Regions from separate parts of the Pseudoalteromonas sp. TB25 genome, predicted to be linked through region 2. Evidence: predicted binding sites of a transcription regulator. Region 2 holds the regulator's gene; the other holds the start of a gene.
The links. Region 2 encodes sigma-54, which starts transcription at its own class of promoters, with help from an activator protein. Its sites were predicted from a motif close to GTTGGCACGNNNNTNGNNT; they were not measured.

Region 1 (14,087 bases), on a different contig from region 2:
GCATAATTCCCCCTACTCTATTAAAGCTGTTGATTGATATAACTCATCATTTCGTCAACGGCCGAAATTACTTTTGAGTTCATTTCGTAAATACGCTGAGTTTCAATTAGGTTTACGAGCTCTTCAGTTACATTTACGTTTGATGTTTCGAGTGAGCCTTGAATAATGCTACCTAATCCTTCAACACCGGGATTACCTTGTACCGGCGCACCACTTACAGCGGTTTCGGTATATAGGTTTTGACCAATTGGTTCAAGGCCCGACGGATTAATAAAATCACTAATAGTAAGCTGACCAATTACCACGTTATCGGCTTGGCCTGCAACACGTACAGATACTTCGCCGTCTTGCGAAACCGTAATTGATTGCGCGTCATCTGGTACATTCATTTCTGGCTGAATAACGTAACCTGCGCCCGATGTTACAATTCGGCCATCGCCATCGGTAGTAAACTGGCCGTTGCGCGAGTAAGCAATATTGCCATCTGGTTGCAGTACTTCAAAAAAACCTTCGCCAGAAATCATCCAATCTAGTGAGTTTTCGGTGGTTAGCATGTTGCCTTGCGTAAACTCTTTTTGGTTAGCTACAACTTTAGCACCCGCACCTAACATTAAGCCCGACGGCATTTCGGTATCTTGCGATGAACGACCACCTGGTTGATTAATATTTTGATAAAGTAAATCTTCAAATATAGCGCGGCTTTTTTTGTAACCAACCGTACTGGCATTCGCTAAATTATTTGAAATAACCGATATATCGGTTTGTTGAGCGTCTAGCCCAGTTTTACTGATCCATAATGCTGGATTCATAATCGTGTCCTCACTTTAAAGTTAAACTATGCGTAATAACTGATCTTGACGCTCGTCAATTTCTTCAGCTGTTTTCATTAATTTCACTTGTAATTCAAATTGGCGCTGGTGGCTTATCATGTCGACCATTTCGTGAACAGGGTTCACATTCGACATTTCAAGCGAACCACTTAAAACTTTTACATTGGCAGAGGTATCTACTGTTACATTTGCTTTTGGTCTAAATAAACCATCGTTACCTTTTTCGAGCTGTGAGCTATTTGCTTCTACTACTCTAAGCGTGTCTATTTCTTCTAAAAAGTTAGCGGGAGCGCCTTGTGGTCGAACTTGAATAGCGCCATCTTGGCTAAACCCTATTTTTTCGACTGGGACGGGTAAAATAACAGGTCCCCCTTCGCCAATAACTTGACGACCATGGCTGGTTACGAGCATGCCTTGAGCAGTAACGTTTAACGTACCCACTTTTGTGTAAGCTTCATTACCGGAGGCATCTTGCACAGCAAGCCATGCGTTATCGCTCATTGCGATATCTAAGTCTCGCCCGGTTTGAACAATGCCACCCGATACCATGTTTGAACCCGGACGCTCTTGCATTGAAAATACACGTGTAGGCAAACCTTCGCCAAACGCTTGCATAGAACGCGCCTGCGCAAAGTCAGCTTTAAAACCCGTTGTATTTGCATTTGCCAAATTATTGGCTTTTAAAGCAAGCCCTTGTAGGCTTTGCTTAGCGCCAGAGGCCGCAATGTAGACCATTTTGTCCATAGTATCGACTCACATAAAAAATCTCTGAACTTATAAATGCAAAATAGGTGCCAGATTAAATTTGACGCAACATTGAGAGGTATTTAGAAGGGCTTACAAAGAGGACTTATAAAAAAGGCTGCAAAAATGCAGCCTAATATATTTAATGAGGTTTAGCTTATCGAATCTGCAAAATACTTTGCTGAATAGTTGAGTTAACTTCAAGCGCACGTGAGTTTGCTTGGTAATTACGCTGTGCAGTAATTAAGTCTACTAGTTCATTAGTAAGGTTTGTATTTGATTGCTCAAGCGCTGATGAGTTAATTCCACCAAATGTACCCGAACCAGCTTCACCCGCTACAGGTTCACCTGAATCAATACTTTGCTTCCAGCTTGTATCACCCACTTGTGATAACCCTTGTGAATTTGGAAAACGTACCATAGCCACTTGGCCTAGGAATGTTGAGTCACCATTACTGTAAGAAGCGACAATTTTACCGTCTGTGCCAATATCAATTCCGGCTAAACGACCAACTGTTGAGCCATCTTGATCGAGTGCTTTTACTTCAAAACCACTTGAATACTGAGTTGGGATACGTCCTGCCGTGTTATTTTCATCGCGCCAGTTAAGCTCAATACCAGTACCAGGGAAAGTTGCACCATTGTCTAGTAATGTTGATAAACCAGCGCCAGAACCCGCTGGTAGTAATATTTCATCAAAAGTAGTTGTATTTGTATTTGCCACACCACCTGTTGTTGATGGCAAACCACTTGAGTTAAAACCTAGGGTAGTCAGTGGTGTATAAGGTGTCGTTGTTTGTTCTCCACCAGTTGTGCCATCAACTACTTTGCCATCGAGTGTTGCGTATACTTCCCAACTGTTATCTGTACCACCTGCTGCGGCATCATCTTCTTTAGCAAAAAAGTACTGTAAGATGTGCGGCTCACCTAGTGAATCATATACTGTTGTTGACGTAGATGAGTTATAAGTACCACTAGACGTAGGGTCAAAATCTAGACCTGATGGATCCGCCGTTGCATCTAAGTTAAACGACAAAAATACATTTTCTGTTGCGCGAGGAGAACCAGACGAATCAGGGATTTGAATTGGATCAGTTGTGCTCAAACTTACCGACGTTGTATCACCTGTAGATGAATCAACAGGGAATGCTTGTAAAAAGTTACCTTTTGCGTCAACCATAAAGTTATCTTGGTTAAGCTTAAATGCACCCGCACGTGTATATGTTAAATCTTGCGAAGATAAATCGTCGGTCATCGCAAAATAACCTTCACCAGTGATTGCTAAATCAAGTGAGTTATTTGTAAATTGCAGTGAGCCTTGGTGAAACTGCTGCGCAACCATGGTTGTTTGCACACCGTCACCATTTTTAGTCTTACCAGAGCTAAACACTGATGAAGCGTAAACATCGGCAAACTCAGCGCGTGACTCTTTAAAACCTGTGGTATTAACGTTTGCAATATTATTTGCCGTTACGTCTAAATCTTTTTGCGCGGCAGCAAGGCCGGTTAATGCAATATTGAAGCTCATAATTCACCTCTAACCTGTTAGTCTGTGGCCTGCTAGCAGGCGAAAAATACTAAAATTTATTACGCGATTTCTGCTACATCTGTCAGCCTAACCGCACCTTCTTTAGTGTTAATAATAATGCCACTTGAGCCATTAATATTAACGCTTTCAATGTTCTTGAATGTAGCAATGGGCAAGCTTGAAAATTCGCCGTCAGTACTTCCTTCGGCGGTTACTGAGTATTCACCTTCAGGTAAACGCTCACCGGCTTCATTTTTGCCATCCCACGCAAAACGTACTGCACCTGCTGATTGAGAACCCATATCAATAGTTCTCACTAGCTGACCTGATGCATCTGTCACTTTAATTTTTAAGTTATCAACGGCTTCTTCTGCCACTGCAGAGCCTCTGGCATCACCCGTTTCATTTAAATCCAGGGTGTTTGACTCAAGTAAAGCTTGCTTGCCAACAAGTGTTGATGCTTGCAATGCTGAATTTGATGTCATAGAAGACGCTAAGCTATCAAAATTTGAATTTAAATCGCTGATGCCTTGCGCCATTGTAAAGCTCGTCATTTGAGCAATCATTTGATCGTTATCCGCAGGGTTACTGGGATCTTGAAACGATAATTGCTGAGTTAACAAAGAGAAAAAGTCTTCTTGTGTTAACGCATCACTCTCAGTATCACTGGTAGCAACTTGTTGCTCTTGCCAGCGTATAGAGTCTAAATAGGATGAAGATGTACTAATATCGTTACTCATAACCTACCCTCGGTTACCGCTGCCCTAGCAACAGTGTTTTACTTAGCATTTGCTTTGCTGCATCAGCAACTTGCACGTTTGTTTGGTAAGAACGAGAGGCAGAAATCATATTTGCCATCTCCTCTACAACATTAACGTTGGGTTTATAGATATAGCCATTTTCATCCGCACTTGGATGATTTGGGTTATATTCAATTTGTAATGGTGCATTACTTTCAACAATGCCCAAAACTTTAACACCAACTGCGGAGCCCTGCTGGTTACTTGCTGATGCTGAAGCTTTTGTTAGCTCAGCCGCAAATACAGGTTGGCGCGCTCGGTACGTTTTGTCTTGAGATGAACTAATGGTATTAGCATTAGAAATATTACTAGCTGTAGTATTTAAGCGAACGTTTTGTGCGCTCATACCCGAACCTGCAATATCGAAAACATTATATAAACTCATAATTTTTATCCTTGACTACCGAGAGCTTTATTCAGACCTTTGAATCTGCCGCTTAAAAATTGCAAGCTGGCCTGATACTCCATAGCATTCTGTGTATACAAGTTTCGTTCCACTTGTATATCAACCGAGTTACCATCACCTGTATCTGATTGATTTGGCAAACGAAATGATTCTGAACTGCCCATACTATGAGTACCTCCACCAATGTGTTTATCATTAGTTCTTACCATAGTATTGCCGCTTTGCTGGGTTGACCTTGCCGCTTTTAATGCTGAGGCAAAGTCTATATCTTTTGCTTTATAGCCAGGCGTATCAGCGTTAGCTATATTAGTTGCAATTAATTCAGCTCGCTGTGAACGGATCAACATGGCTTGCGGATGCACACCTAATGCTTTATCAAAACTGATAGCCATAACCTTCTCCAAAAAATTGACTTACCCATGAATAAAGCAAAAAATAAGCCATTAATATTAGGAAGTGTTATATTTTTATAAGACTATGTATCTAAATAGAAAAACGACGCTTGGTGCGTCGTTTTAGGGAAATGAATTAACTTAATTATTTCTTTTGGTAAATGATACCGGGGTTGCATCTAACCATATCAAATTCAGTACTTAAGCCAGTCAAGGACTCTGACGCTCCTAAAAATAAGTACCCTTTTGGGTTTAATGCTTGTGCAAACTGATTAATAATTTTAGCTTTTATTTCAGGCGCAAAATAAATAAGTACATTACGGCAAAAAATAATATCAAACTTGCCCATTAACGCGTAAGAATCAAGCAAATTCAGGTGCCTAAAACTAACTTGTTTTTTTATTGTATCGTTTACTTGTGCCATACCATTGCCGCTGTCTTTAAAAAACTTTTTACGACGCTCTGCAGATAACCCTCTGGCAAGTGCAAGCGCGTCATACTCTGCATTTTTACACATATCAAGCATGGTATTAGATATGTCGGTACCAATAATTTGTGCACCCATACGAAGCACACCAGGTTGCTTAGTATTAAATTCAGCTACTGACATAGCTATTGAATAGGGTTCTTGTCCTGATGAGCTGGCAGCAGACCAAATTTTTAAAGGCCTTCTTAAGTCTTTAAACTCAGGAAAAAGCTTATTTTGGAGCAACTCAAACGGGTATTGATCTCTAAACCACAACGTTTCGTTTGTGGTCATTGCATCAACCACTGCGGCTCTTAATTGCCGCTCGTGAGGCCCGAGAGTTTTACTAACCAACTCCGATAAAGATCCCACATTAAATCGAGTCATTAACGGAGCAAGTCGGCTTTTAACTAAATACTGTTTGTTTTCACCTAAAACAATGCCGCATTGCTGCTCTAAAAACGAACGAAACTGGTCGTATTCACTTTGCTGCAAATCTTTATTATTCAAGTTAGTAGCACCTATTTTTGTTAATCACAATGAACCCACTTTTTAACTGCTGTTGCTAATTCGTCAGGGTTAAATTTAGCAATAAAGTCATCTGCCCCGACTTTTTCAATCATAGCCTGGTTAAAAACACCACTCAGAGAGGTATGCAAAATAACATGCAAAGGTGCAAGTTTGGGATCTGCTTTTATTTCAGCTGTTAAGGTATAGCCGTCCATTTCTGGCATTTCAACGTCTGAGATAAGTAACGCTACTCGCTCAGTAATATCGTTTTTACAATCAAGCTCTGCTATTTCTTTTAATCTTATAAGTGCTTCTTTACCATTTTTGGCAAGCTCTGTTTGCACGCCTAACGGCTCTAGGGCACGTTTAACTTGATTACGCGCAACAGCAGAGTCATCTGCAATAAATACGATACGTTCGCCTAAATCTTTTTGAATATCGCCACTTTGTGCAACTTCAGCACTTACTTCTGTGTTTACTGGGCAAATTTCGTTGAGAATTTTTTCTACATCGAGAATTTCGACTAATTCATTTTCGATTTCGGTCACTGCCGTTAAATATGAATAACGTCCGGCGCCTGATGGCGGTGGCATTATTTTTTCCCAATTCATATTTACAATACGTTCAACTCCGCCCACTAAAAACCCTTGCACAGAGCGATTGTATTCAGCAATGATTATAAAGCTGTCTTTAATGTTGTCGATTGGGCGCCCACCTACAGCCATTGATAAATCAATAACCGAAATGGTTTGACCACGAATATGTGCAACACCACGAATATACGGATTAGATTTTGGCATGCTTGTTAGTGGAGGGCATTGCAGCACTTCTCTCACTTTAAATACATTAATACCAAAACGCTGACGCCCTCTGAGCTTAAATAAAAGTAATTCTAGGCGGTTCTGCCCAACCAACTGTGTGCGTTGGTTTACTGAGTCTAAAATGCCTGCCATTCAAATCTCCTAAAGAAAACAAATAATACGGAACGATAATTGCTTTCTATTTATAAAGCTACATAACATCGCGGGTGCGTCTACTTTTTGACGCAAAATATTTATACCCTGTTTGAAACCATAAGCATAGTCGAAACATTATGAGTTTGTTAAAAAAAATCAGAAGATACAGTGTTTTTTATTTTGTTACTAGCTTGTGCTTTGTATTCCCTTTGCAAGCTAAAGTGTTTAGTAAAGATTTATTACAAGACATGGCCGTTGCTTATATAGCTAAGCAGATTGGTACATTGCAAAATACTAATACTCAATTAAGTGCACTGCCTTTAGATAGTCGCATTCCTGATCGTGTCTGTAATACTGAACTTGAATTATCAACATCCGATGAGCCACCATTTAACCGCCAAGTAACCTTACAAGCCAAGTGCAATGATGCGCAAACGTGGGCTCAATACGTTCATGTAAGAGTTGTTGAAATGGCTCCAGTTGTTGTTGCCACTGCTAATTTAACCCGCGGTGAAGTAATAACTAAATCGCATTTAAGTATTGAAATGAAACCAACTCACTTTGTACGCATACAGTACTTAGATGACCCCACAATGCTAATAGGCAGCAGAAGTAAACGAAATATTAGAAGTGGTATGCCAGTATTACTAAACCAAATTTGTATGGTGTGTAAAGGTGACTCTGTTAATATTTACGCTAACCTTAGAGGCCTTAGAATTAAAACCACAGGTATTGCTTTAGAAGACGGTACTTTGGGCGAACAGATACAAATAAAAAACAAAAAATCAGGTAAAGTTTTAAATGCGCGAGTAGATGGTGTAGAGTCTGTTCAAGTGAATATTTAATTTAGATTTATACTAAAGTATCCTACGTATATGCCGATAACATGGCATAAGTTGGGTAATATACGGGTTTATTATTATGGTTAATCAAGTTAATGGCAGTAATCAACAAGCTAATGCGCTTACAAATGCAAAGCAGCAACAAGTTGATTTAAAAAAAGATAATGCTAATACACAAGCTGCTCAGGCTCCTTCGCCTAAATCTGCAAGTGACTCTGTAAGTTTAACGCCGCAGGCACAGCAATTAAAAACGCTTCAAGATAAAGCGCAGCAATCGCCTGGCTTTGACAGCGATAAAGTTGCTGAGCTAAAAAAAGCAATAACTGAAGGTAAATACCAAGTGGATAGTGAAAAGCTTGCTAAAAACTTAGCTGATTTTGAGTTTAACGTGTATGGCTGATCATAATAGTTTAATTAGCGTAAAACTAAACCAACAAGTAAGTTGTTTAGATTCTTTGCATACGCTATTAAACGACGAGCTTACTGCTATTGCCTCACGACGTGGTGCTGGTTTAAAAGAAATTGCCCAACAAAAAATGTCTTTTTTAACTAAGTTAAGCACTCTTGATAAAGAGCTAAGTAAGCTAATTGCTAGTAACGACTCACAAAATCCTGAAATATCTGAGCTAATAAGCCAAGTTAAAACTCAACTTGCACAATGCCAAAAACAAAATAACGTTAATGCTCATGCTGCCCGCCAAGCGCAACTAAGTGTTAAACAATTAAAAGAGATATTAATTGGCGCACCAACGTCAATGACCTACGACCAAGCCGGTAAGTCTGTAAATACCGAGAGTAAACTGGTTCGTAACTTAAAAGCTTAAGCCCAAAATTTTACATTAAAAAAGCCTTATTGACTTATCAATAAGGCTTTTTTAATGTCCTTTATTCTTAAATTTAGTTATAAATAATACCAATTCACTTAATTATGTAAGCCCCCTTAATAATTAAGAGGGCTTTATTGATATTAAATATCCGTTTGATTATTACTACTTTCAATTAAGTGTTTGATCATCTCTTCCGATTGATTTTGTACATCAACCGCAGGTGCTGCTGCATCAATGCTTCCCCCACTTTGAGCTGGAGTATAAGCAATTGCAGAGCCTTCGTCTTCAACCAGTGTATTTAGCGCTATAAGCTGCTCTGCATCTTCGTTAATGATTACATCATCAATATTAAGCGGCTCCGCCGAACTCATTTGCACCGTTTGCTCAGGCGTTGATAGACCACTCAAGTTACCTAAATCTATCGTTTCAGTGCTTAATATGTTGTTGCTTGAAAGCAGATAAAACCTTTGTTATTGAACGATCTAAAATAAGTGGCAATAAAATACATCTGTTGAGCACTACGCAATCTGCTTAAAATTAATCCTAACAACAGCATAGCACTCAATATAGGAGGATGAGGTATTTTGAATAACTTTTTTAGTAGTACGTTACTTTTTTAACTTCGCGTGGTTTTACTTCACCTATGTATAAATCGTGCACACGCTTCATATTAAGCTCAAGCTCGGTCACGTAAGTGTCATCTACTGCGTAAGTTTTAATTATTTGTGCACCTTTAATAAGCCCCTGCACTTTACTTTCTAAGTAATCGTCTTGAGCAATTGAGCCTTCCACCGTTGTTCCTGCGGTAATTTTTTGCCCATATACTTGCTCAGTAAGCTCCCGGTAAGCTTCAAGCTTAGAAGCCTTAATGGCCATAAGTTGCTTTTGCGACGCGTTAGCGCCTTTTTGCAAGCTAATAGGTGCATACCCTATCGCTTTTAAAACGGGGTAATTATTTGGCTCTACATATTTATATTCAACATGCTTATCAAAAACGCTGCTACAACCACCTAAGGTTAAACACCCAAGTGTAATAAGTAATGAAATTGCTCGCATAGCATTTAGCCCTTGTATAGTAATTAGCAGTACATATGCACGTTTAATGCCATTTATAGCATTACTAATAATTACCAAATAACATTGGTACAGTCCTTGCTCTACCTAGTTAATAGCTAACGTTTAATTGGAGTAAAAGTATGAAGTCGTTTTTATCATTGGCATTTGCAGGATTAAGTGCAACGGCATTATTAACGTTCTCCCCTTTTACTAAAGCACAGTGGTATGAATCAACGGGTCACGCGAACGTCCAAAATGGTGATACAAGCGCGGCTAAATCTGCCGCTATAAAAGATGCGATTACACAGGCGTTAGTATTCTCTGGCGCACGGGTTAGCTCTGTGCAAACGTTGGTAGATGGCGTGTTGATGCAAGATCAGCTAAAAATTAGCAGCCACGGAGAAATTCAAAAAATTGAACTGGTCAGCGAAAATAAATACGACAATAAATTTGCCGTTACATTACGGCTCGATATTTTTTCTCAAACAGAGCAATGCCCACAAAATAGTTTTAATAAGTTTGTGGCCGTTACACAAAGCCAACTTGTTCATCGTGAACACGCCAAAATGGGTCAAATATTTGACGTAAGCAAAGCTATTAGCAAAAATATTTTTACTTCCCTGCAAAAATCAAAAATGAGCGCAGTACCTATTGCTTACTATAATAATGCAATAAGCGTTGATAAGTACTTTTCGCAGCAGCACGACTATTCAAACGCTCAATTAGAAGAAATATCTTCGCGCAGTAACGCTCAATATGTTCTGCTTAGCCAAATAACCAGCCTTTCGACTAGCGACAAACTCAATAACGATTATGCATTTTGGCAAGACGAGGCGTATGAGCGCAGTTACAACATTGAGTTTGCACTGTTTGATGGCACTACCTATGAGCAACTTTGGCAAAATAGTTACCATACTCAAGCAATTTGGCCATTTGAAAAAACAACCATAGTTGACGTTAATAGTGATAGGTTTTGGCAATCGCCTTATGGGCAAAGCATAACCGATATCAACCAAGCAGTAAGTTATGACATTCAAGCAGCCATGGCGTGTTTGCCAACTCAAGGCAAAATAATGCACATGGAAAATAGCAAAATTGTTATTAATTTAGGTAAAGCTCATGGGTTAAAAAAAGGCCAGATGCTAAGCATTGCGCACCATAACTATTTAACCGACGCGGCAGGTAATGTTATGCCACACACCATCACCACGCTTAATAAAATTCGCGTTGAGCAGCTTTATCAGCAAACTGCAGTAGCTGTCAGTATTGATGACAAACCACTACCTGGCGTGCAAATTAACGATGTAGTAGAAATAATCAGCCAAGATCTTTAGTTAATTTAGCTTTTAAATTAGGGTGAGCCGATAACCACTTGCCCAATTGTTCTACACCCGATAAATGCGGATAATGCTTTCTGCATGCAAACACCACATTACGCTGCTGATTAGGGAATATAGGCAAGTAATCAATCCCTACACGGTCGGTACATGCCAGTTTTGGTACAAATGTAATACCGTCATCCATGGCCACTAACGCTAATAATGTTTCTAAACTATTACCTTTATACTGATTAGATATATCGACTCCCGCAGAAAAACAAAACTTTTGGGCTTGATCTTTAAAGCAATGACCATCACTTAACATTAGTAGGCTGCATCCTTGAAGGTCGTTCAACGCCACTTTTTTATGCTTAGAAAGCGCGTTATCTTGTGATACCGCCACTAAAAAATCTTCTTTGTATAAAGCAACCGTATGGTAATTAATAAGCTCTGGCACATCGGCTAAAATAGCAAAGTCGAGTTCGCCATTATTTAAAGCTTCTAAAATTGTTGCTGTTTGCATCTCAATAAACGAAAACTGACTATCAATAAATGCCGCTTTCATTGATGTTAATAACGCAGGCAACAAGTAAGGCGCAATGGTAGGAATAATACCAATAGTTAATTTACCTTGTAGAGGCTCATTAGAAGTAGCAGCAAGTTCTTTGAGTATTTGCGTTTGTTCTAAAATAATCTCTATTTGCGTCAACAAACGTTCACCTTTTGCTGTTAACGTAACTTGTTTAGTTGAGCGGTCAAATAAAGTAACGCCAAGCTCATGTTCGAGTTTTTTTACTTGGCCACTTAATGTAGGCTGACTTACAAAACATGCATTGGCAGCTTTGCGAAAGTGCTTGTATTGCGCTATTGCTTTTACATATTCAAAATCTTTTAAGTTCATATTCAGCTCCGCATGATAGTTTATAACTATCAGTTTAATACAAACAAACGATTGGAACTATATTTAATTGTTCGCCATAATGGCTATCAACAAATCAAGAGGAACAAAAAACTATGTTAAACAATATCGAAGGTCAAACAGTCCCAAGTGTTACATTTGCAACTCGTCAAAATAACGAATGGAAATCAGTAACAACAGATGAAATTTTTAAAGGTAAAACGGTTGTAGTGTTTTCACTACCTGGTGCATTCACACCAACATGTTCATCAACTCACTTACCACGTTACAACGAATTAGCAGGCGTACTTAAGCAAAACGGCGTTGACGAAATTGTATGTTTATCAGTAAACGATACCTTTGTAATGAACGCATGGGCTGAGCATCAAGAAGCGCAAAACATTACTTTATTACCAGACGGCAACGGCGAATTTACTGACGGCATGGGCATGTTAGTAGACAAAAACGACCTAGGCTTTGGTAAGCGCAGCTGGAGATACTCTATGCTTGTTAAAGATGGCGTGATTGACAAAATGTTCATCGAACCAGATTTACCAGGTGACCCGTTTGAAGTATCTGACGCAGACACAATGCTTGATTACATCAACCCTAAGCAAGCTAAACCAGAGCCAGTAACTGTATTTACTAAACCTGGTTGTCCGTTCTGTTCAAAAGCTAAAGCGCTTCTTACAGAAAAAGGCTTTGCATTTGAAGAAATTGTTATGGGCTCAGGCGCATCACTAACAAGCCTTAAAGCAGTATCTGGCCGTGAAACCGTTCCACAAGTATTTATTGGCGGTAAGCACATTGGTGGCTCAGATGATTTAGAAAAATACTTTGCTTAATTAATAATTTTGCTCAATTAGTAAATATAAATAGGGGCACTGGTTGCCCCTATTTTATAAGGAAAAAATAATGAAAGAATTGCAAACCGACGTTGTTGTTATTGGTGCGGGTACTGCGGGTTTAAGTGCTTATCGTAATGCTAAACAATTTACAAATAACGTACTTATGATCGAATCAGGCCCTTACGGCACTACCTGCGCACGAGTTGGTTGCATGCCGAGTAAATTATTAATTGCAGCTGCTGAAGCTGCGCACTCAATCACAATGGCACCTGCATTTGGTGTACACAGCTCTGCACCACGTATTAATGGTAAAGAAGTGATGGCACGCGTTAAAAGCGAACGCGACCGCTTTGCCGGATTTGTAGTAGAAGCTGTAGATGAATTACCAGATGGTGATAAAATTCGTGGTTACGCTAAATTTTTAGACACAAACCGCATACAAATAGACGACCACACAATTATTACAGCAAAACGCTTTGTAATTGCTACCGGTTCACGCCCTTCGTACCCTGGCGTATTTAATAACTTTGGCGACAAACTTATTATAAACGACGACGTATTTGATTGGGATGACCTACCAGAATCAGTCGCTGTATTTGGCCCTGGTGTAATAGGTCTTGAAATTGGCCAAGCACTTAGCCGACTAGGCGTAAATGTAAAACTATTTGGTGTAGGCGGCGCAATTGGCCCACTTACAGATCCAGTAGTAAAAGACTACGCAAACACTGTTTTTGCCGAAGAATTTTTTGTTGATACCGACTCAAACGTATCCGACATGATGCAAGTAAACAGCAAAGCGCAGCTTACTTACACCGACAAACAAGGTGAAAAACACACCGAACAGTTTGACTACGTACTTGCAGCCACAGGCCGAGTACCTAACGTAGATAAACTAGGCCTTGAAAACACAGGCATTGAACTTGATGAACGCGGCGTACCGCACGCAGACACACATACAATGCAGTGTGGTGAGTCGAACATATTTATAGCAGGCGATGCAAGTAACATGCTACCACTGTTACACGAAGCATCTGACCAAGGTGCTATTGCAGGTCAAAATGCAGGGCGCTTCCCAGATGTACGTATAGGTCTGCGCAGAGCAAAAATTGCAGCTGTATTTAGCGACCCACAAATAGCAATGGTAGGCGAAAGCTACAAGCAAATTACTGACCGATTAGGCCCATGCGGTTGTTTTGAAGTAGGCGAAGTAAGCTTTGAAAACCAAGGCCGTAGCCGAGTAATGCTTAAAAACAAAGGTCATATGCGTGTATATGCAGAGCAAGGCACAGGCTTATTTTTAGGTGCAGAATTTATTGGCCCACAAGCCGAACACATCGCTCACTTATTAGCTTGGGCTGTACAAAACAAAATGACCGTACCAGAAATGCTTGATATGCCATTTTACCACCCAGTAATTGAAGAAGGGTTACGCACCGCTCTTCGCGACTTAAACGCCAAACTTAAATTTGGCCCAGACATTGTAAATTCATGTATGGAATGTGGCCCAGGCGCATAACCTATTTACCACACATACAAACTTGCTAAGTAAAAGCCAAAACTAACGTTTTGGCTTTTTTTTATAATTTTTTTAAGCTTACCTCTCAAAAAAAAATTTAGTTGTTACACTTAATTGTTAATCGAATCAAAAAAGATAAAAACATCACC
Region 2 (18,379 bases):
TTAATTCTTGGTTTTGCAGCTCTTGTTTGGAGTGCCGATAGGTTTGTTTATGGGGCTGCGGCTCTTGCTAAAAACTTTGGTGTACCTACACTTATTGTTGGTTTGACCGTTGTAGCCATGGGCTCTTCAGCCCCTGAAATGATGGTTTCAGCCTCTGCCGCTTTGGCTAACAAAACCGACACAGCCGTTGGCAATGCTGTTGGCTCTAATATTACAAACATTTTACTTGTGTTAGGTATCACTGCTCTATTTCGCCCTCTTTCAGTTTCATCTAGTACGTTAAAACGTGAAATGCCATTAGTGATGCTCGTATCTTTAGCTACTTGGTATGTGTTCTCAGATAACTACTTTTCATTTAGTGAAGGTGTTGCGCTTTTAGTTGGCTTTATCGTATTCATCGGTGGGTTAATCATTGTATCTATGCGTGCAAAAAACCAAGATGACCCATTTGTCTCAGAAGCCTGCGACGATGTACCAAACGATGTACCTACTAAAAAAGCGGTATTTTGGTTAATTGTCGGCATAATACTCCTGCCGGTTAGTTCTCATTTTTTAATCGGCTCAGCTGTTGATATTGCTAAATACTTCGGCTTAAGCGACTTAGTCATTGGTTTAACAATTATTGCCATTGGTACTAGCTTGCCGGAACTTGCCGCCTCGGTTGCAGGTGTACTTAAAAATGAAGATGATTTAGCACTAGGTAATATTGTTGGATCAAACATATTTAATATTTTAGCTGTATTACCTCTAGCAGGTATTATTAATCCTTCAGCAGTTGATCCATCGTTAGTAAGCCGAGATATATTAATTATGATTGGTGCAACACTTGCTCTTATTATTATGTCATTGAACTTTAGAGGCACCCAGCGTATCAATAGGGTAGAAGGCGGCTTATTGCTAATAGCGTTTTTGGGTTACCAAGGGTATATTTTTAGTCAAGTAGGGTAAATGATGGCAACGCTAAACTTTATTGAACAAGGCCTTCGCGTTTTAGATGTTGAGCGCCAAGCACTTAGTGATATTGCACAATATGTAGATGAAAATTTTCATAACGCGTGCCAATTAATGTACGACTGTGAAGGCCGTATTATTGTTATTGGCATGGGAAAATCAGGCCATATTGGCAATAAAATAGCGGCAACCCTTGCAAGCACTGGCAGCCCTGCGTTTTTTGTTCACCCTGGTGAAGCAAGTCATGGTGATTTAGGTATGATCACTAAAAATGACGTGGTTATGCTTATTTCTAATTCAGGGGAAACCAGCGAAGTTTTAAATATCATTCCGGTTTTAAAACGACTTGGTGCCAAAATGATAGCGATGACTGGCAATACACAATCAACAATGGCAACCCTTGCTAATGTACATGTGTGCATTAAAGTAGAAAAAGAAGCTTGTTCATTGGGTCTAGCCCCTACATCAAGTACCACTGCAACGCTTGCGATGGGCGATGCCATGGCAGTTGCATTATTAGAAGCTCGCGGCTTTACAGCTGATGACTTCGCGCTATCTCACCCAGGTGGTAGTTTAGGCAAGCGCTTATTACTTACTTTAAAAGATGTTATGCACAGCGGCGCAAATACACCTATTATTGATGTTTCACAAACAGTTAAAGATGCTCTAATAGAAATGTCAGCTAAAGGGTTAGGTATGACAGCCATTGTTGATGAAAATCAGCAACTCGTAGGGTTATTTACCGATGGTGACTTACGTCGCATTTTAGAACAAAGAATTGATATTCATACAACACAAATAGATGTTGTTATGACTAAGTCATGCACTACAGCTACGCAAGATATTTTAGCCGCTGAAGCGCTCAATATTATGGAACGTAAACGTATAAATGGCCTAATCGTCGTCAATGAGAAAAACCAACCTATTGGCGCATTAAATATGCAAGACCTATTAAAAGCAGGAGTGTTATAAATGCAATTTGAAGAACTCTATCAACCGCTGAGCGATGATGCAAAAGCACGCGCTAAAAAAGTAAAACTACTTATATGCGATATTGATGGTGTATTTTCTGATGGCCGTATTTACCTTGGCAATCAAGGTGAAGAGCTAAAAGCATTTAATACAAAAGATGGTTTTGGCATTAAAGCACTTATAAACAGTGGCTTTGAAGTAGCTGTTATTACTGGTCGTCATTCACAGATAGTACAACAACGTATGAGCAGCTTAACCGTACAGCATATTTATCAAGGCCAAGAAAATAAGCTCATTGCCTATCAAGAATTAAAAGATAAACTCAACCTTAGCGATGAACAAATTGCTTATATTGGTGATGACGGTCCTGACATGCCTGTTATGGAGTTAGTAGGCTTTGCCGTTGCAGTAAATGATGCCCACCCGCTTATTAAGCGTTTGTCACATTATGTAACGCAAATGCCTGGCGGTTTTGGTGCTGTGAGAGAACTCACCGATTTGCTCATGCTTGAAAATGGTAAAGCATTGACTACACAAGGCACTAGTTCATGAATGCAGCGCGCATAATATTAAGCGTTTTATTCATTAGCTGTATGGTTTGGCTTTGGTACCCTTATTTTACACAAACAAATATTGTGCCTCAGGCTGAGCCTGAAGTTGTTGCTAAGCCTGATTACATAGCTATTGAGCTCAAACAGACAGCCTATGATGAGCAAGGTAAAATTAGCCACAAAGTCACTGCGGCTAAAATGGAGCTATACCAGCAATTAGGTTTCACGTTTTTCGAAAAACCCATTTTTACTTTATATAACGAACAACAAACGTGGCAAATAAATGCAGACGAAGCAACATTATACGAAGATAAACAATTAATTTTAGAAGGTAATGTGGTTGCCAAAAATTTAACCGATAACGTCATGATAGACAAAATCAATGCTGATAATATTCAGGTTGATATAAAGTTATTAACAATGCGTTCGGAGCAACCCGTCATTATCACTGGACCCAATTTAAAAATCACCGGTAAAGGCCTAGAAGCCGACTTAAAAACCGAAGTGATAAAACTAATTAACCATACGCGAACCATATATTATGACCAATAAAATATTAAAATCACTGATAATTCCTACACTTATACTAGCGTTTAATAGTAGTGCTGCAGAACAAAACACGCAACCTGCTGCCAATCAAATTTCAATAAGTGCCGACAAGCAAGAAGGTCAATTAAAAGCTAATGTGGGTATTTTTGAGAAAAACGTTGAGATTATTCACGGTAATCGCCGCATTACAGCCGATCGCCTAGAAGTACACAAACGTGATGAACTTGGTGATAATAAACAATTATTAATTGCCACAGGTAGCCCTGCGCACTTTGAAGAAAAGCAATCAGACGGCACGACTATGAGCGCCAGTGCTGACGAAGTACGTTATGATGTATCTAAGCGTTTTTTAACGCTTGTTGGTAATGCACAAGTATCGCAAGCCGGACAAAAAATAAATGCTAAAAGCATTACCTACGACATAGAGCAGCAGCTCATCAGTGCCGAAAAAGATGAAAACTCAACTGACCGCGTTCACACAATTTTAGTACCGATCGAAACTAAAAAAAGTAAAAAAGGCGATAAAGGTCAACCATGAGCACATTAAAAGCAGAACTATTGGCAAAAAGCTATAAAGGTCGTGAAGTTGTAAAAAACGTCGGCCTTGAAGTACAAGCTGGCAGTATAGTTGGCTTACTTGGCCCTAACGGTGCTGGTAAAACAACGACTTTTTATATGATTGTAGGGCTTGTTCCTAGCGACAAAGGTAAAATATCTATTGATGATAACGATATTACTCTTTTACCTATGCATAGTCGTGCTAGATTAGGCATAGGCTACTTACCACAAGAGTCATCGATTTTTAGAAAGCTGACTGTTTATCAAAACTTAATGGCCATTTTAGAAACACGCAAAGAACTAAATAAACAAGCCAGAGAAGACACGCTCAATAACTTATTAGATGAATTTAGCATACAACACATTCGTGATAGCCAAGGTATGGCATTATCGGGTGGAGAACGTCGTCGTGTAGAAATAGCACGAGCGCTGGCAGCAGATCCTAAATTTATACTACTGGATGAACCGTTTGCCGGTGTTGACCCTATTTCGGTATTAGATATAAAGAAAATAATAGAACATCTTAAAAATCGTGGGATTGGTGTATTAATTACCGACCATAACGTAAGAGAGACCCTTGATGTTTGTGAAAAAGCCTACATTGTTTCTCATGGGGAGCTGATTGCATCAGGTACTCCAGAACACGTATTAAATGATAAAACAGTACGCGATGTTTACTTAGGCGAGCAATTTAGGCTGTAACATTTACGCCATGTCTTTAAGCATCTGCTAGTATTAATTATAACAACATAAAAGGATTGTTAGAGATACATGAGGCAATCACTACAGCTGCGCATGGGCCAGCAACTTACAATGACTCCACAGTTGCAACAAGCTATTCGTTTGTTGCAACTCAGTACATTGGATCTCCAGCAAGAAATACAAGAAGCTCTCGACAGTAATCCACTATTAGAGGTTGAAGAGGCAGACTATTCCGAAGACGCTGCTGGTAAAAACGAGCAAAAAGCTGATACCGATGACATAACTGTTAGCGCATCTGCTGATGATGCTCCGAGCGAATACGAACAAGATACTGGTGAAGCACTTGCAAAAGACACGCTAAGTGACGACATGGCTATGGATGTTAGTTGGGATGAGTACATGAGTGCCGCTCCTGCAGCCTCATCAGGTCCAATGCCTGAAGATGAATCTATATACCAAGGCGCCTCTACTGAAACGCTCCATGAGTATTTAATGTGGCAATTACAACTAACGCCATTTAGCCCTACCGATGAAGCCATCGCTATTGCGATTGTAGAAGCCGTCGATGATTCAGGTATTTTAACACTAAGCTGCGAAGAAATTTTAGAAAGCTTTAATCAAGAAAACGAAGATGATAACGAAGTCGAACTTGATGAAATTGAAGCGGTATTAAAACGCATCCAACTGTTTGATCCTGTTGGTATTGCTGCACGTAGTTTACAAGAGTGTTTGTGTATTCAGCTTAATCAATTTGATAAAGAAACACCTTACATTAATGAAACGAAAATGATTTTAACCGAGCATATTGATCTATTAGCAGCTCGCGACTATCGTACATTAATGAAAAAAACTAAGCTCAAAGAAGAAGAGCTTAAAGAAGTAATGACACTAATACATACTCTCAACCCAAAACCTGCAGATACTATAGTAAGGGAAGAATCTGAGTATGTTATTCCTGATGTGTCAGTTAAAAAAATTAAAGGCCGCTGGGTTGTCGAATTAAACCCAGATAGCATGCCTAAAATTCGTGTTAATAGCCAATACGCGGCAATGTCTCGCACTGTAAAATCAAGTGGCGACAGCCAGTTTATTCGCTCACATTTACAAGAAGCTAAATGGTTTATTAAAAGCTTAGAAAGTAGAAACGACACGCTATTAAAAGTTACTAATTGTATTGTTAAGCAACAACAAGGCTTTTTTGAACATGGCCCTGAAGCCATGAAACCAATGGTTTTAAATGATGTCGCTGAAATGGTAGAAATGCACGAATCGACAATTTCGCGCGTAACTACTCAAAAGTACATGCATACACCCCGTGGTATATTTGAGCTTAAATACTTTTTCTCAAGCCATGTAAGTACTGAAAACGGTGGTGAATGTTCATCTACAGCAATACGTGCGCTTATCCGAAAATTAATCGCAGCAGAAAACTCAGCAAAACCATTGAGTGATAGCAAAATAGCGGATATATTGGCTGAGCAAGGAATTAAAGTAGCAAGACGTACAATCGCAAAATACCGCGAATCTCTTGCTATTCCACCGTCAAATCAGCGTAAAAGTCTGATTTAAGACGCTAAACTAAGAGGGTAATGCTTATGCAACTAAACTTAACTGGTCGTCACGTAGAATTAACCGATTCACTAAGAGACTATATTAATACTAAATTTGCGAAGCTTGAAAGACACTCTGATCATATAAATAATGTTCATGTCATTCTCGATGTAGAAAAATTAAATCAAAAAGCAGAAGCCACAATACACGTAAGCGGTGCTGAGCTATTTGCCTCTACAGAACATCAAGATATGTATGCCGCTATTGACTCGTTGATCGACAAGCTCGATCGCCAAGTAATCAAACACAAAGAGAAGCTTGCTCGACACTAATATGATGAAATTAAGTTCACTTATATGCCAGGACTGCAGCAAAGCTGCGGTCCTTTTTAATAGCAAAAAAAGAATTTTAGAGTTCATTAGCGAACTTGCTCACGACAAACTTCCGTATTTACCGCAACAAGATATTCTTAATGCTTTAATGAGCAGAGAGAAATTAGGTAGTACAGGTATAGGGCGTGGCATTGCTATTCCTCATGGAAGAATGAGCGGTGCAGAAGAGCCTTTGGCTTTAGTGCTCGTTAGCGAAACTCCAATAAACTTTGATGCAATCGATAATCGCCCTGTTGATATTTTTGTCGCACTCATCGTACCAGATGGCGATAACCAGCAGCACTTAAAGACTCTAGCAACCATTGCTGATAAACTAAACAACAAAGATTTTTGTAAACAGTTACGCAGTGCAAAATCTGATACTGAGCTTTACCAAGTTATTGTCGATCAATCATAGTTTTATAAAGGGTGTTAAATGGAGTTAATTATCATAAGCGGCCGTTCTGGTTCTGGAAAGTCGGTTGCTTTGCGCGTTGTAGAAGATTTAGGTTATTATTGCGTTGATAATATTCCAGTAAACCTACTACCTTCATTAGTTCGCAGTGTGTCTGATAGCTACGATAAAATTGCTGTTAGCATTGATGTGCGCAACATCCCTAAAGAACAAGATGAATTTAACGATATTCTTGAATACTTACCAGGCTTTGCAAACCCTACGTTATTTTATTTAGATAGCGACGATCAGACATTGATCAAACGCTTTTCTGAAACACGCAGATTACACCCACTATCAATAGACTCGTTGCCGCTTGATTTAGCCATCAAAAAAGAAAAAGAATTACTTGATGTATTAACCACTCGCGCCGACTTTATGGTAGATACGACTGATTTAAGTGTTCATCAACTCGCTGAATCTATTCGTGAAAAGATTTTAGGTAAAAAAGATAAGCAACTGATTGTCACATTTGAATCATTTGGTTTTAAACACGGTATACCAAAAGAAGCAGACTACGTATTTGATGCACGCTTTTTACCAAATCCACACTGGGAACCAGAGTTAAAGCCTTTAAATGGGTTAGATCAACCGGTTAAAGACTATTTAGCTAATCACAGCATAGTGCAAAAATTCACATGGCAAATTCAAACATTTGTACAAACGTGGTTACCACATTTAGAACGAAATAACCGCAGTTATTTAACCATTGCTATTGGGTGTACAGGCGGGCAACATCGCTCTGTGTATTTAGCGCAAACTATCGGTGAAAGTTTCGCAATGACACATCCCAATGTAAAAATTCGCCATCGCGAGCAAGAAAAATAATATAGCTGAATAATCACCTGTTCAGCTTAGGTAGAGTAAGTTATGCATTGTGAAGATACCTTTTTAATAAAAAACAAATTAGGCTTACACGCCAGAGCAGCTACTGTGCTTGCGCAATTAGCAGTACAATTTGATGCGACAATCACATTATTCCAAGATGACAAAGAAGCAGCAGGCGATAGCGTACTTGCACTAATGTTACTTGAAAGTAGCCAAGGAAAAGAAGTTAAAGTTGTTTGTAAAGGCCCTGATTCTGAGCAAGCTTTACACGCTGTTGGAGAATTAATAGCACAACGCTTTAATGAACAAGAATAACCTGTTTTATAAAAACAATATTCGCATTACTAATGCTTCAATTAAAACAGATATATAAAATAGATAGGTTAGTAACGCCAGTTAACTCACCTCCCCCCCATAAAGTAATATAACAATTTATAAAGGACGCCAATGCCTGAAGCTTTTGAACAAGATTACCCACTACAGCAACTAAAACAGGTGACGAAGTCACTCAATAGTGGTCAATTTGTTCAAGTTAGGCGCATGCTCGCAAAAACGGCTCCTTGTGATACCGCATTATTATTAGAATCATCACCGCATAAAATTCGCCGACTGCTTTGGCAATTGGTCGATCCTGATGTGCAGGGTGATGTTCTTGAAGAATTATCTGAAGATGTTCGTTTAGGCATTATTGCCCAAATGGAACCTAAGCACATTGCCGCCGCAACTGAAGACATGGGCCACGATGACTTAGGTGAAGTATTACGTAGCCTGCCAGATACCGTCTATAAAGACGTTGTTAGCGCGATGGACATTCAAGACCGTGAACGTGCCACGCAAGCACTGTCATATCAAGAGCGTTCAGCAGGTGCGCTAATGAACACCGATACGGTGACCATTCGCCCTGATGTAACACTCGATGTTGTACTTCGTTATATTAGACTGCGTGGTGAGTTACCAGAGGGTACAGATGATTTATATGTTGTTGATAAACATAACTGCTTTATAGGCGCTTTATCGCTGAGTACATTATTAACTAATCCGCCAGAAAAAATTGTGCGCGATTTAATGGATGAAGATTGTGAGTCTATCCCAATATCAATGGATGAAAGTGAAGTAGCGCAATTATTTGAGCGCCATAATTGGATATCGGCCCCTGTGGTGGACGATAACGACCAACTCCTCGGTCGTGTTACTATCGATGACATCGTTGATGTAATCCGAGAAGATGCCGAGCATAGCTTATTAAGCCTAGCCGGTCTTGATGATGAAGAGGATACATTCGCGCCTGTACTAAAAAGCTCTAAAAAACGCTCAGTTTGGCTAGGAGTTAATTTACTAACCGCACTTGCAGCTGCTTTTGTAGCTAGCTTTTTTGAAGGCACTTTAGATGTGCTCCCTATTTTGGCTGTGCTTAACGGTATTGTCCCTTCTATGGGTGGTGTTGCTGGTAGCCAATCATTAACGCTTGTTATCCGTGGTATTGCAGTAGGTCATATAAACCAAACAAACCAACGTTTCTTGATGATGAAAGAACTGGCCATTGGCGCGCTAAACGGTATTTTGTGGTCACTATTAATTGCGGGTGTTATTGCGCTATGGCAGTGGGACTTTATGCTTGGTGGCGTACTCGCTTTCGCTATGTTTATGAACTTAGTGGTGGCAGGTGTTGCTGGTGCAAGTATTCCAATAATTCTTAAAAGAATGAATATAGACCCTGCTCTTGCAGGGAGTGTGGTGCTAACCACGGTGACTGATATTGTTGGTATATTCGCCTTTTTAGGTACTGCTACATGGTTGCTGATATAAATTAAACGCTTTAAATGTAAAAAACTACAGCAAAAATACTTAGGGTAAATCAGTAGCTATGGCAACGGATACCAAACATAAAAATGACATACCTAAAAAAACGCTAAAACAAAAAAGCGTATCCATATTAAAAAGTGTACTGGTATATGGCTCTATATTTTTCGTCATTTATACCGCCGTTAATTGGTGGCAGCAACCTGTCATGCCAGCAAATCCTCAATTACAATTAATCGACTATAAAGGGCAAAACATTGATTTAGCAGCAATGAGCCAAGATAAACCCACGCTTGTGTATTTTTGGGGAACTTGGTGTCCTATTTGTAGTATTACCTCCCCTGCCATAAACGAACTCGCAAACGAGAATAAATACGCTGTTGTGAGCATCGCGATAAAGTCAGGCTCTGCTCAAGAGCTGCATGATTATTTAAATGAGCAAGGCTACAGCTTCAGTACTGTTAACGATCAACACGGGGAGATATTTTCCGATTGGCAGGGACATGTCACGCCATCTTATATAATCTTAAAAGATAATAAAATGACGCAAGGACTCACCGGCATTCAGCCGTTATGGTCACTTAAATTGCGTTTGTGGTTATCATCAATGCTTTAAAAAAAAGCTAAACTTAGCACAGGATATCTAAAGAGAGGGGCTCTAAAACCTCACTCTTTATCACCTACAATAATATAGATAATAAAGAGCAAAGCTTACTTAATTTACGTATACAAAAGCTAAAAAACGCGTACCGCAATTAGCCTTATCTATTAGAAAATAAAGTTACTAACGTGTGCTTTGACGATTACCGCCTACTTTTGGCTTAGTGTTTGCCTTTTTAAATTGGCTAAAACCGGTATGTCGCGTTAGTGCCGGACGCCCACCTTTTTTACCACCTTTACCTGCTTTTTCATCGCGCCCTTCTTCTGGCACTAAACAGTTAGGCCCTTTACCAATTAAATTAGCTTTACCCATTTTACGTAGAGCTTCACGTATCATTGGCCAACCAGCTGCATCGTGGTAGCGTAAAATAGCTTTATGTAATCTACGTTGGCGTGCGCCTTTAGGTACTGGAACAACTTCTGAGTTGTTTTTTATATTACGTAAAGAGTTCATCTCTGTATGGTAAATAGTCGTCGCATTAGCCATAGGTGATGGGTAAAAATTTTGTACCTGATCAAGCTTAAAGTCGTTTAATTTAAGCCATAAAGCCATGTTTACCATGTCTTCATCTTTTGTACCTGGGTGAGCAGATATAAAGTAAGGTATTAAATACTGCTTTTTACCGGCTTCTTTAGAGTACTTATCAAATAGTTCTTTAAATTGATCGTACGCCCCCATACCTGGTTTCATCATTTTTGATAATGGACCATCCTCTGTATGCTCTGGCGCTATTTTTAAGTAACCGCCTACATGATGCGTTACTAATTCTTTAACGTAACGCGGGTCGCGTACAGCTAAATCGTAACGTACACCTGAAGCAATCAATACCTTTTTAATACCCTTAACTTCACGTGCTTTTTTATACAAATCTATTGTTGGCGTATGATCTGTATCCATGTGTTTACAAATATCAGGATATACACATGATAAGCGTCTACAGGTACTCTCGGCCTTTTTACTAGTACAGCGCAGCTTATACATATTCGCCGTTGGGCCACCTAAATCAGAAATAACACCAGTAAAGCCGGGAACTTTATCTCTAATTTGTTCAATTTCTTCAATAATAGATTCTTGCGAACGACTTTGAATAATGCGCCCTTCATGTTCTGTAATTGAGCAAAACGAACAACCACCAAAACAGCCACGCATAATATTAACTGACGTTTTAATCATATCGTAAGCAGGTATTTTAGCATCACCATAACTTGGGTGAGGAATACGCTGATACGGCAAACCAAATACAGCATCCATCTCATGTGTTTCTAATGGATATGCTGGCGGGTTTACCCAAATAGAGCGATCGCCATGTCGTTGGTAAAGCGCTCTTGCACAACCAGGGTTTGTTTCTTGGTGTAAAATTCGCGAGGCATGGGCGTATAAAGGTTTGTTAACACTTACTTGCTCATAAGCAGGTAACTTAACATAGGTTTTTTCCCACGGCTTAGGACGTGCAGGCTGAACCATGATTGGTTTTGCCGCTTCTGCTTTTAAATCAATACCCGCTTGTTTAAATTCTGATTTACTACAGCCAACATCATCCGCGCCATATGGGTTTGGAATAGGGTCGATTTTACCAATTTTATCAATAGCGGTAGAATCACTGCCACGCCAACCAGGTAGAGGCTCTTTTCGAATAACAGCCGTGCCGCGAATATCCTGAATCGTATCCATCGTTTCACCCGCCGCAATACGGTGTGCAACTTCAACTAGCGGGCGCTCTGCGTTACCGTAAATTAAAATATCGGCTTTTGCATCAAACAAAATACTACGACGTACTTTTTCCTGCCAATAGTCGTAATGAGCAATACGGCGAAGGCTGGCTTCAATACCGCCAATAACAATTGGGATACCTTTGTATGCTTCACGGCATTTTTGCGAGTAAATCATCACGGCGCGATCTGGGCGCTTACCGCCAACGTTATTAGGCGTGTAAGCATCATCGTGGCGCATGCGTTTTTCCGCTGTATAGCGGTTGATCATCGAATCCATGTTGCCGGCTGTTACACCAAAAAATAAATTCGGTCTGCCGAGCTCCATAAATGCATCTTTAGAGTTCCATGCAGGTTGGGCAATAATCCCCACTCTAAAGCCTTGCGCTTCAAGTACACGGCCAATTACAGCCATACCAAAACTAGGATGGTCAACATACGCATCGCCACTAATTATTATTATGTCGCAGCTATCCCAGCCAAGTGCATCCATTTCTTCACGTGTAGTTGGTAAAAATGGCGCGGTGCCATAACATTCAGCCCAGTATTTCGGGTATGAAAATAAGGCGCGCTTAGCTTTGAGTGTGCTCATAATTGTGGCCGTAGAATAACAAAAGGCGCGAATTATACCCTACTAAATTCTTTATATATACAAAGTAGTCAAAGCATATCGCGCTTTAAATTCTAAATCGTTCATTAGGGCGTGTTGATCTTTGTGGATTGAAATTTGTTCAATCTAGGGGCGATTTAATCGCGGCGCGAGGTTTGTAACCTAGCGGGCTAAGTAAAAACCGAGCAACAAAGAGTTAATCGTCCCTAGAAAGAACCCAAAGGGCAGCGCATGTTTGGCATTTATGCTGCGTTATCGCCTATTTATGGGGAACAACCACACTACATAGGCTCTGCCTTGCCTAAATACCAAACAATCTGCTGCAAAATTAATCACAAAAGTTCAACACGCCCTAACTTAAATAATAATAAGTTAATCTTTTTTAGCGTTTATTTATAAATTCTATCAATTCATGCTCAGGCATGGGTTTAGCATACATAAAACCTTGTACCTCATCACAGCCTAAGTTTTTTAAGAACTGAGCTTGTTCTTGTGTTTCAACGCCTTCAGCAATCGTTTTTAAACCCAACTTAGCACCAAGAGAAATAACTAAGGCAGCAATAGCGCCAGTGTCATCATTTGGCAGATCCTTAATAAATGCACGATCTATTTTCAACCTATCCAAGGGTAAACTTTGTATATAACTAAGCGATGAAAAGCCAGTCCCAAAGTCATCAATAGCAACCTCAATCCCTAACTCTTGAAGCTCTCTAAGTGTATTAATAACAGTTTCGAGTTCATCCATTACTACGCTTTCTGTGACTTCTAACTCTATGTTTTTTGGCTTAACACCATATTTTAATAATGTATTTTTAACGTTTTGAGCATAGCCTTTTACTTTAAACTGCGGAACAGACACATTAACCGCAATACAAATTTCGGTACCCATATTTTCTAGGCGCTTTTGTTGTTGGCAAGCTTGCTCTAAAACCCACTGCCCTATATCAACAATCAAGCCCGCATCTTCTGCAAGTGGAACAAATACCGCTGGCGATATATATGATCCGTTACCGGTGGGCCACCTAAGTAATGCCTCACACCCAATTAAAGACAAGTCCCCTAATGAAAGTTGAGGTTGATACCATACCTCTAACTTGTTTCGAGCAAAATCATGACGTAATTGTCTAATAATTCCTATGCGCCAAGCCATTTTATCTTGCATGTCTACACTGTAATAAATTCCCTCTTTGTGTTTTGTTTTTTTAGCTTGATTAAGTGCAATATAAGCAACTTTAAGTGTATCAATCCCGCTACTTTGAAAGTCTTGCTGTTGGCATAAACCCAATCTAAAATCGATAGGCAATGTATGCTCTTCTGCGCAAAATGGAACACCTAACTGCTCATTCAATTTTTTTAAGTCGAGTTCATCACGGCGAATAATAAAACCAAAAACATCAGCACCAATACGAGATAGTAATTTAGCTGTCGGGTAGTTTTCTTTTAACCTTTGCACAATGCCAATTAATACTTTATTGCCGACCTCTTGCCCTAAGCCGTTATTAATATCTGCAAAATTAACTATATCAAGTAGTACAAATACATAATCATTCACGTGCGGCTTTTGATAGCGCACTACCCGTTCAATAAAATTGGTACGATTTGAAATACCTGTAAGCACATCTTTATAAGCTGCATCCCTTAACTTTACAAACAGCCTTATATTATCGAGGGCCACACTCACATTTGTTAAGAAGATTTCAGCAAACTGCAACTGCGCTGGCAAAGGAACATGGTCACATTCTATATATAAAGCCGCTTTTCTATGCTTACTTCTTAATACAAATGTTGCACTTGAGTCTGTATGTTGATGCTTTGATAAATCAAAACACAACTCAACTTGTTTAAATACTTTGCTATCAACATTAATTAATTTTTCACCAAAGTAGTTTTCGTAATGCCCACAACCACCTAAGACTTGAATAAAGTCATCGCCATCTAATTTGCTGCACACAAGCCCTCGAGGTGAACACTTTAAAATAATACTCATGTGCTTGATGATTTCTTTGCATAGTTGCTTAATATCAGTAAGCCCTAAAATAGACTTTGATGCAAAAACAATCGTGTTCATTGCATCACTTTGATATTCAAGCTGGCATACCTGCTCGTAAGAGCGAATAGCGGTTATGAGCGATGTTACTAATTTAGAGCGAGTGAGTTCTGTTTTAGTTTTATAATCATTTATGTCGTACTCACGTATTACTTTTTCCTCTGGTATATTACCAGCTTGCCCTGTTCTTAAAATAATTCTTACATGTTGATTATTTAATTCGTCACGCACCCTTTTTACAACCTGCAAGCCAGCATCGTCAGTTTCCATAATAACGTCTAAAAAAATAACTGAAATATTGTTATTTTTAGCTAAAATCTCTATTGCTTCAGCGCCCGAATAGGCATCATGAAATCGCAAGCCTGCCCCCCAAAACTCAACTCCAGACAAAGCCAACTTTGTTACAGAGTGGATCTCAGGTTCGTCATCAACAATTAAAATATCCCAAAACTTAGTCGGCTCAATAACTGCATCATCTTCATAGTCTTGTTCAAAAAATAAAAAATCGTTTTGATCTGACGACATTCGCTCTCCTAGGTAGCAATTTATCAATTATTTTTGGTTTATAATCTAATTCATACTATAGTCGATTAATAAAAAGTTGTTGTATTTCAACTCAAAAAATTAATAGAAGGTGTGCTTATTAAACCATTAAAAATATTAATCAAAGGCGTACTGTTATTGTTATTGGTATTAGTACTGGTAGGGCTGATACTTCCCCAAAGTTATAATGTAAATAAAACAATAGAAATCAATGCAAATATTGACGCAGTAAAACCGCTTATTACTGACTTTAATCAATGGCAAAAATGGTCTCCATGGGAAAAAGTAGACCCCAGTATACGTTTTACTTTGGGCGAACCGAACTCTGGCCTGGGTGCTCATCAGTCTTGGAAGGGAAAATGGGGGTATGGTGAAATGATCATAACTTCGGTGAGTCAAAATAAGGTCAGCTTTAATATACTTTTAAATGCTGAGCATATTATTAGGGGGACTTTTAATTTTAGTGAGCAAAACGGTATCGTCACTCTAATATGTAAGATTAACGGACAAACAACCGCTCCTTTAATATCGGGTTACACCGCAATTTTGAGCGAAAATGTGCTCCGTAATACAGTTTCAATGGGGTTAAATAACCTTAAAACTGTTGCTCAGCTTAGTCATTCACAAAGGACAATGCACAGCCATGCCAGTCAAGACAGCACAAGCGAGAATTAACCTTGCTAACATTATCGAATCCTTACTTGGTTACCCTATAACAAAAATAGGCAGTAACGGAATACTGCCTACCCCCGAACAAAATTACGATATTAAAGGCCAAGTTAAGCCGCTTTATCATATCAACAGTGAAAACTCTGTTTTAGCTCGTGCCCAAAAGCGCCAAGATTTACTACTAATAAAACAACAACAAAATATAGAGTCAATTTTAGCAATGGCTATGGGGTTTTGCCCCGATGTAGCAAGTAGTAAACAACCCGATGCTGACTGGGTAGAGCACTTTATCGCACTGTGCGAAGATACTTCAAATGCGTCAATGCAAACTTTATGGGCCAAAATTTTAACGGGAGAAACACTCAACCCTGGTACGTTTTCAATTAAAAGCCTGCAAACGTTAAAGCATATGACACAGCGAGAAGCTGACTCTTTGCAAAAATGTGTGTCGCTCTCAGGCTATAACGAAAAAGACGACAGCCACTTTATTTTACTCGGCTTTTACAAAAAACCGTCATTGTTTGATTTGCTACGAAAAGGCAATAAAGTGTCTCTAAATTTAGGAAAAACAGGTATTAGTTTTCCTGATATTTTAACACTTATGGATCTTAATTTACTGTATAGAAAAGAAATTGAATCTGCAGTACTTAAAGCGGGGCAAGAACTTACCCTTTCATTTTTATCGCAAAAAGTAACGTTAAAAGCAAAAAGCAGTGACTTGGTATTAAGCTATTATAAATTCACGCAAACAGGTGATGAGTTATCTAAACTCATTAATTTTCCTGTAAATAAAATTTATAAGCAGTTAATTAATAATGCGCTGGAGGGAGAGTTTGATTTAGCGTGGCACGCAATAAAATAATATGCCACGCTTTGTTTAATTAGAAAATACTAATTAAAAGTGAACCTGAATACCCGCAAATGGGCCAGATGCATCAATATCAGTAGTAATATCATCTACATCATCAAGTTCTAATACCATAGAGCGGTAACCTGCTTTAACAGCAACATCTACTGCTAGGTTATCAATAAGTTCCCACGCTACGCCTACTTGGTAATCTTGTACTTTGCTATCGTCAATAGCCAAAAAGCTACCTTCAAAAAATACACTTAAACCAGTAAAAGGTAAGCCAGCTTCGGCACGGCCATATGCAAGAGGAACAAAACCAGAGAAATCTTTTGTTTCGGTAAAGTTAGTACCACCATTTTGAGTAGTACCATTTACAACAATATCACCATCAAACTGCTTAGCATTTAAACCTAAGTCAATTGAGATTAAGTCATTATCAAAAATTTCATAATAAAAAATATAATCAATATGCGTTAAATCACTTACCGTATTTACAGTAGAACCAACAACATAATCAGAACCATTGAAGCTAAATGTATCTGTAAGCAGCGCAGAACCATTTAACTCAAGCTCTGTATACTTTAATTTGATGTTTGGTACTAATGGCACTGGGTGCTCAAGCGCCGCGTAATAACTTACAAACGTCTCATCTTCAAAATTGAAATCTTGAGATGCATTATTTTTATAAGAAAATTGACCATCGTTATCTGACTTCCACCCATCAACACCTACGTATAAACCTAGTAGAGTGTCAGCTTGCGCTGCTGGTGCTAAACATGCCATTGAAAGGGCTGCTGCTAAACAATACTTTTTCATTTTTTATCCTTGAGCTAGTAGTTCGCTGAGTTCGATTAAAGCCGCATTGGCTCTAGAAATATAATTTGCCATAACTAAAGAATGGTTTGCCACATAGCCAAAACCATTGCCGTTTAAAATAAGTGGGCTCCATACTGTTTCTTGAGTGGCCTCAAGTTCACGTATGATTTGTTGTAAGCTTACACGTGCATTTTTCTTTTCAAGTACGTCATTAAAGTCATACTCTATCGCTTGTAAAAAATGCAGTAATGCCCAAGTTGCACCGCGCGACTCGTAAAACACATCGTCAATTTCCAACCATGGTGTTCTTACTTGCTGCTGCAGTGGCGCAAGAGTTGCTTGTTTATTAGATGAATTACCCGCTAAATCGGTGTTCACTTTTTCTTGGCCTACGCTCGCACTTAAACGTTGGCTTAAGCTACCTAAACGTTTTTCAGCTTCTTTAAGCCAACTACGTAAGTTATCTGCTCGTGCGTAAAATTGGCTATCGCGCTCATGCTCATTAGCAATTTGTCCACGATATACCATTAAGTAGTCAATACCTTTTTGGTACTCACCTTCGGCACTTGGCCATGCCCATGCCTCAGAGCTTATATTAAACTGCGGCTGCGCCTTTTTAAGGGCTTCATGTTCCGTAGACTGTGATTGCGAACGGCTAAAATCTTTTCGCATAGAAAGCGATAAATCACGTACCATTTCTAGTGCGCCATATTCCCACGCTGGCATATCATCCATAATAATACTTGGTGGTATTACATCATTTGATAAGTAGCCACCCGGTTTATCTAGTAAGGTATTGGCTACCGTAATTAATGTAGAAGTAGTTACATAACCCGTTACTATTTTTTCATTACGAAGCTGCGCTTGCTCTTTCGCGTTGGCAACAACGTCAAAACGTGAAGGTTCTGTGCTCCAATAAACAGCAATTGCGTAAAAAATGATAAGCAGTAAAACAATTATTCCTGCTATTTTTCCTTTATGTTGCGACATGTGTACTCCTAATGATGAGCGTGTTGAGTAGATGGTTTTGACTGCTTAGCTTGCGCTTCAAGCGACACGACTTGAGCATTAGTAAATAAGCGATTACCGTCACTAAAATATAGTGTGAGTTTACGTTCTTGTCCTACTTTTAATGGCTCTTGTGGTTCAAATGCCATTAAATGATAACCGCCAGGCTGAAAGCTGAC

Region 1: L652_RS0121355 (flagellar basal body rod protein FlgF) is a predicted target of sigma-54. The motif match lies at 1,611-1,629, and genes of this name have one in related genera.

Annotation. Positions count from the first base shown of each region.
Region 1 is NZ_AUTI01000442.1:1,772-15,858, forward strand. It holds gene flgH (flagellar basal body L-ring protein FlgH) at 1-4, opposite strand, end outside; gene flgG (flagellar basal-body rod protein FlgG) at 21-809, opposite strand; gene L652_RS0121355 (flagellar basal body rod protein FlgF) at 831-1,574, opposite strand; gene flgE (flagellar hook protein FlgE) at 1,732-3,102, opposite strand; gene L652_RS0121365 (flagellar hook assembly protein FlgD) at 3,162-3,842, opposite strand; gene flgC (flagellar basal body rod protein FlgC) at 3,856-4,287, opposite strand; gene flgB (flagellar basal body rod protein FlgB) at 4,293-4,700, opposite strand; gene L652_RS0121380 (protein-glutamate O-methyltransferase CheR) at 4,846-5,676, opposite strand; gene L652_RS0121385 (chemotaxis protein CheV) at 5,697-6,629, opposite strand; gene flgA (flagellar basal body P-ring formation chaperone FlgA) at 6,770-7,477, shown strand; gene flgM (flagellar biosynthesis anti-sigma factor FlgM) at 7,554-7,874, shown strand; gene L652_RS0121400 (flagellar protein FlgN) at 7,867-8,298, shown strand; gene L652_RS0121405 (hypothetical protein) at 8,442-8,708, opposite strand; gene L652_RS0121410 (LPP20 family lipoprotein) at 8,899-9,357, opposite strand; gene L652_RS0121415 (flagellar assembly protein FlgT) at 9,498-10,691, shown strand; gene L652_RS0121420 (LysR substrate-binding domain-containing protein) at 10,675-11,577, opposite strand; gene L652_RS0121425 (glutathione peroxidase) at 11,691-12,419, shown strand; gene L652_RS0121430 (dihydrolipoyl dehydrogenase) at 12,490-13,938, shown strand.
Region 2 is NZ_AUTI01000202.1:11,121-29,499, forward strand. It holds gene L652_RS0104925 (calcium/sodium antiporter) at 1-948, shown strand, start outside; gene L652_RS0104930 (KpsF/GutQ family sugar-phosphate isomerase) at 952-1,923, shown strand; gene kdsC (3-deoxy-manno-octulosonate-8-phosphatase KdsC) at 1,924-2,475, shown strand; gene lptC (LPS export ABC transporter periplasmic protein LptC) at 2,472-3,026, shown strand; gene lptA (lipopolysaccharide transport periplasmic protein LptA) at 3,016-3,561, shown strand; gene lptB (LPS export ABC transporter ATP-binding protein) at 3,558-4,283, shown strand; gene L652_RS0104955 (RNA polymerase factor sigma-54) at 4,353-5,852, shown strand; gene hpf (ribosome hibernation promoting factor) at 5,879-6,166, shown strand; gene ptsN (PTS IIA-like nitrogen regulatory protein PtsN) at 6,171-6,623, shown strand; gene rapZ (RNase adapter RapZ) at 6,642-7,487, shown strand; gene L652_RS0104975 (HPr family phosphocarrier protein) at 7,530-7,802, shown strand; gene mgtE (magnesium transporter) at 7,935-9,293, shown strand; gene L652_RS0104985 (protein disulfide oxidoreductase) at 9,352-9,903, shown strand; gene L652_RS0104990 (YgiQ family radical SAM protein) at 10,072-12,249, opposite strand; gene L652_RS0105000 (EAL domain-containing protein) at 12,650-14,839, opposite strand; gene L652_RS0105005 (SRPBCC family protein) at 14,951-15,532, shown strand; gene L652_RS0105010 (TIGR03899 family protein) at 15,501-16,388, shown strand; gene L652_RS0105015 (TIGR04219 family outer membrane beta-barrel protein) at 16,422-17,192, opposite strand; gene L652_RS0105020 (DUF2333 family protein) at 17,196-18,182, opposite strand; gene L652_RS0105025 (copper chaperone PCu(A)C) at 18,191-18,379, opposite strand, start outside.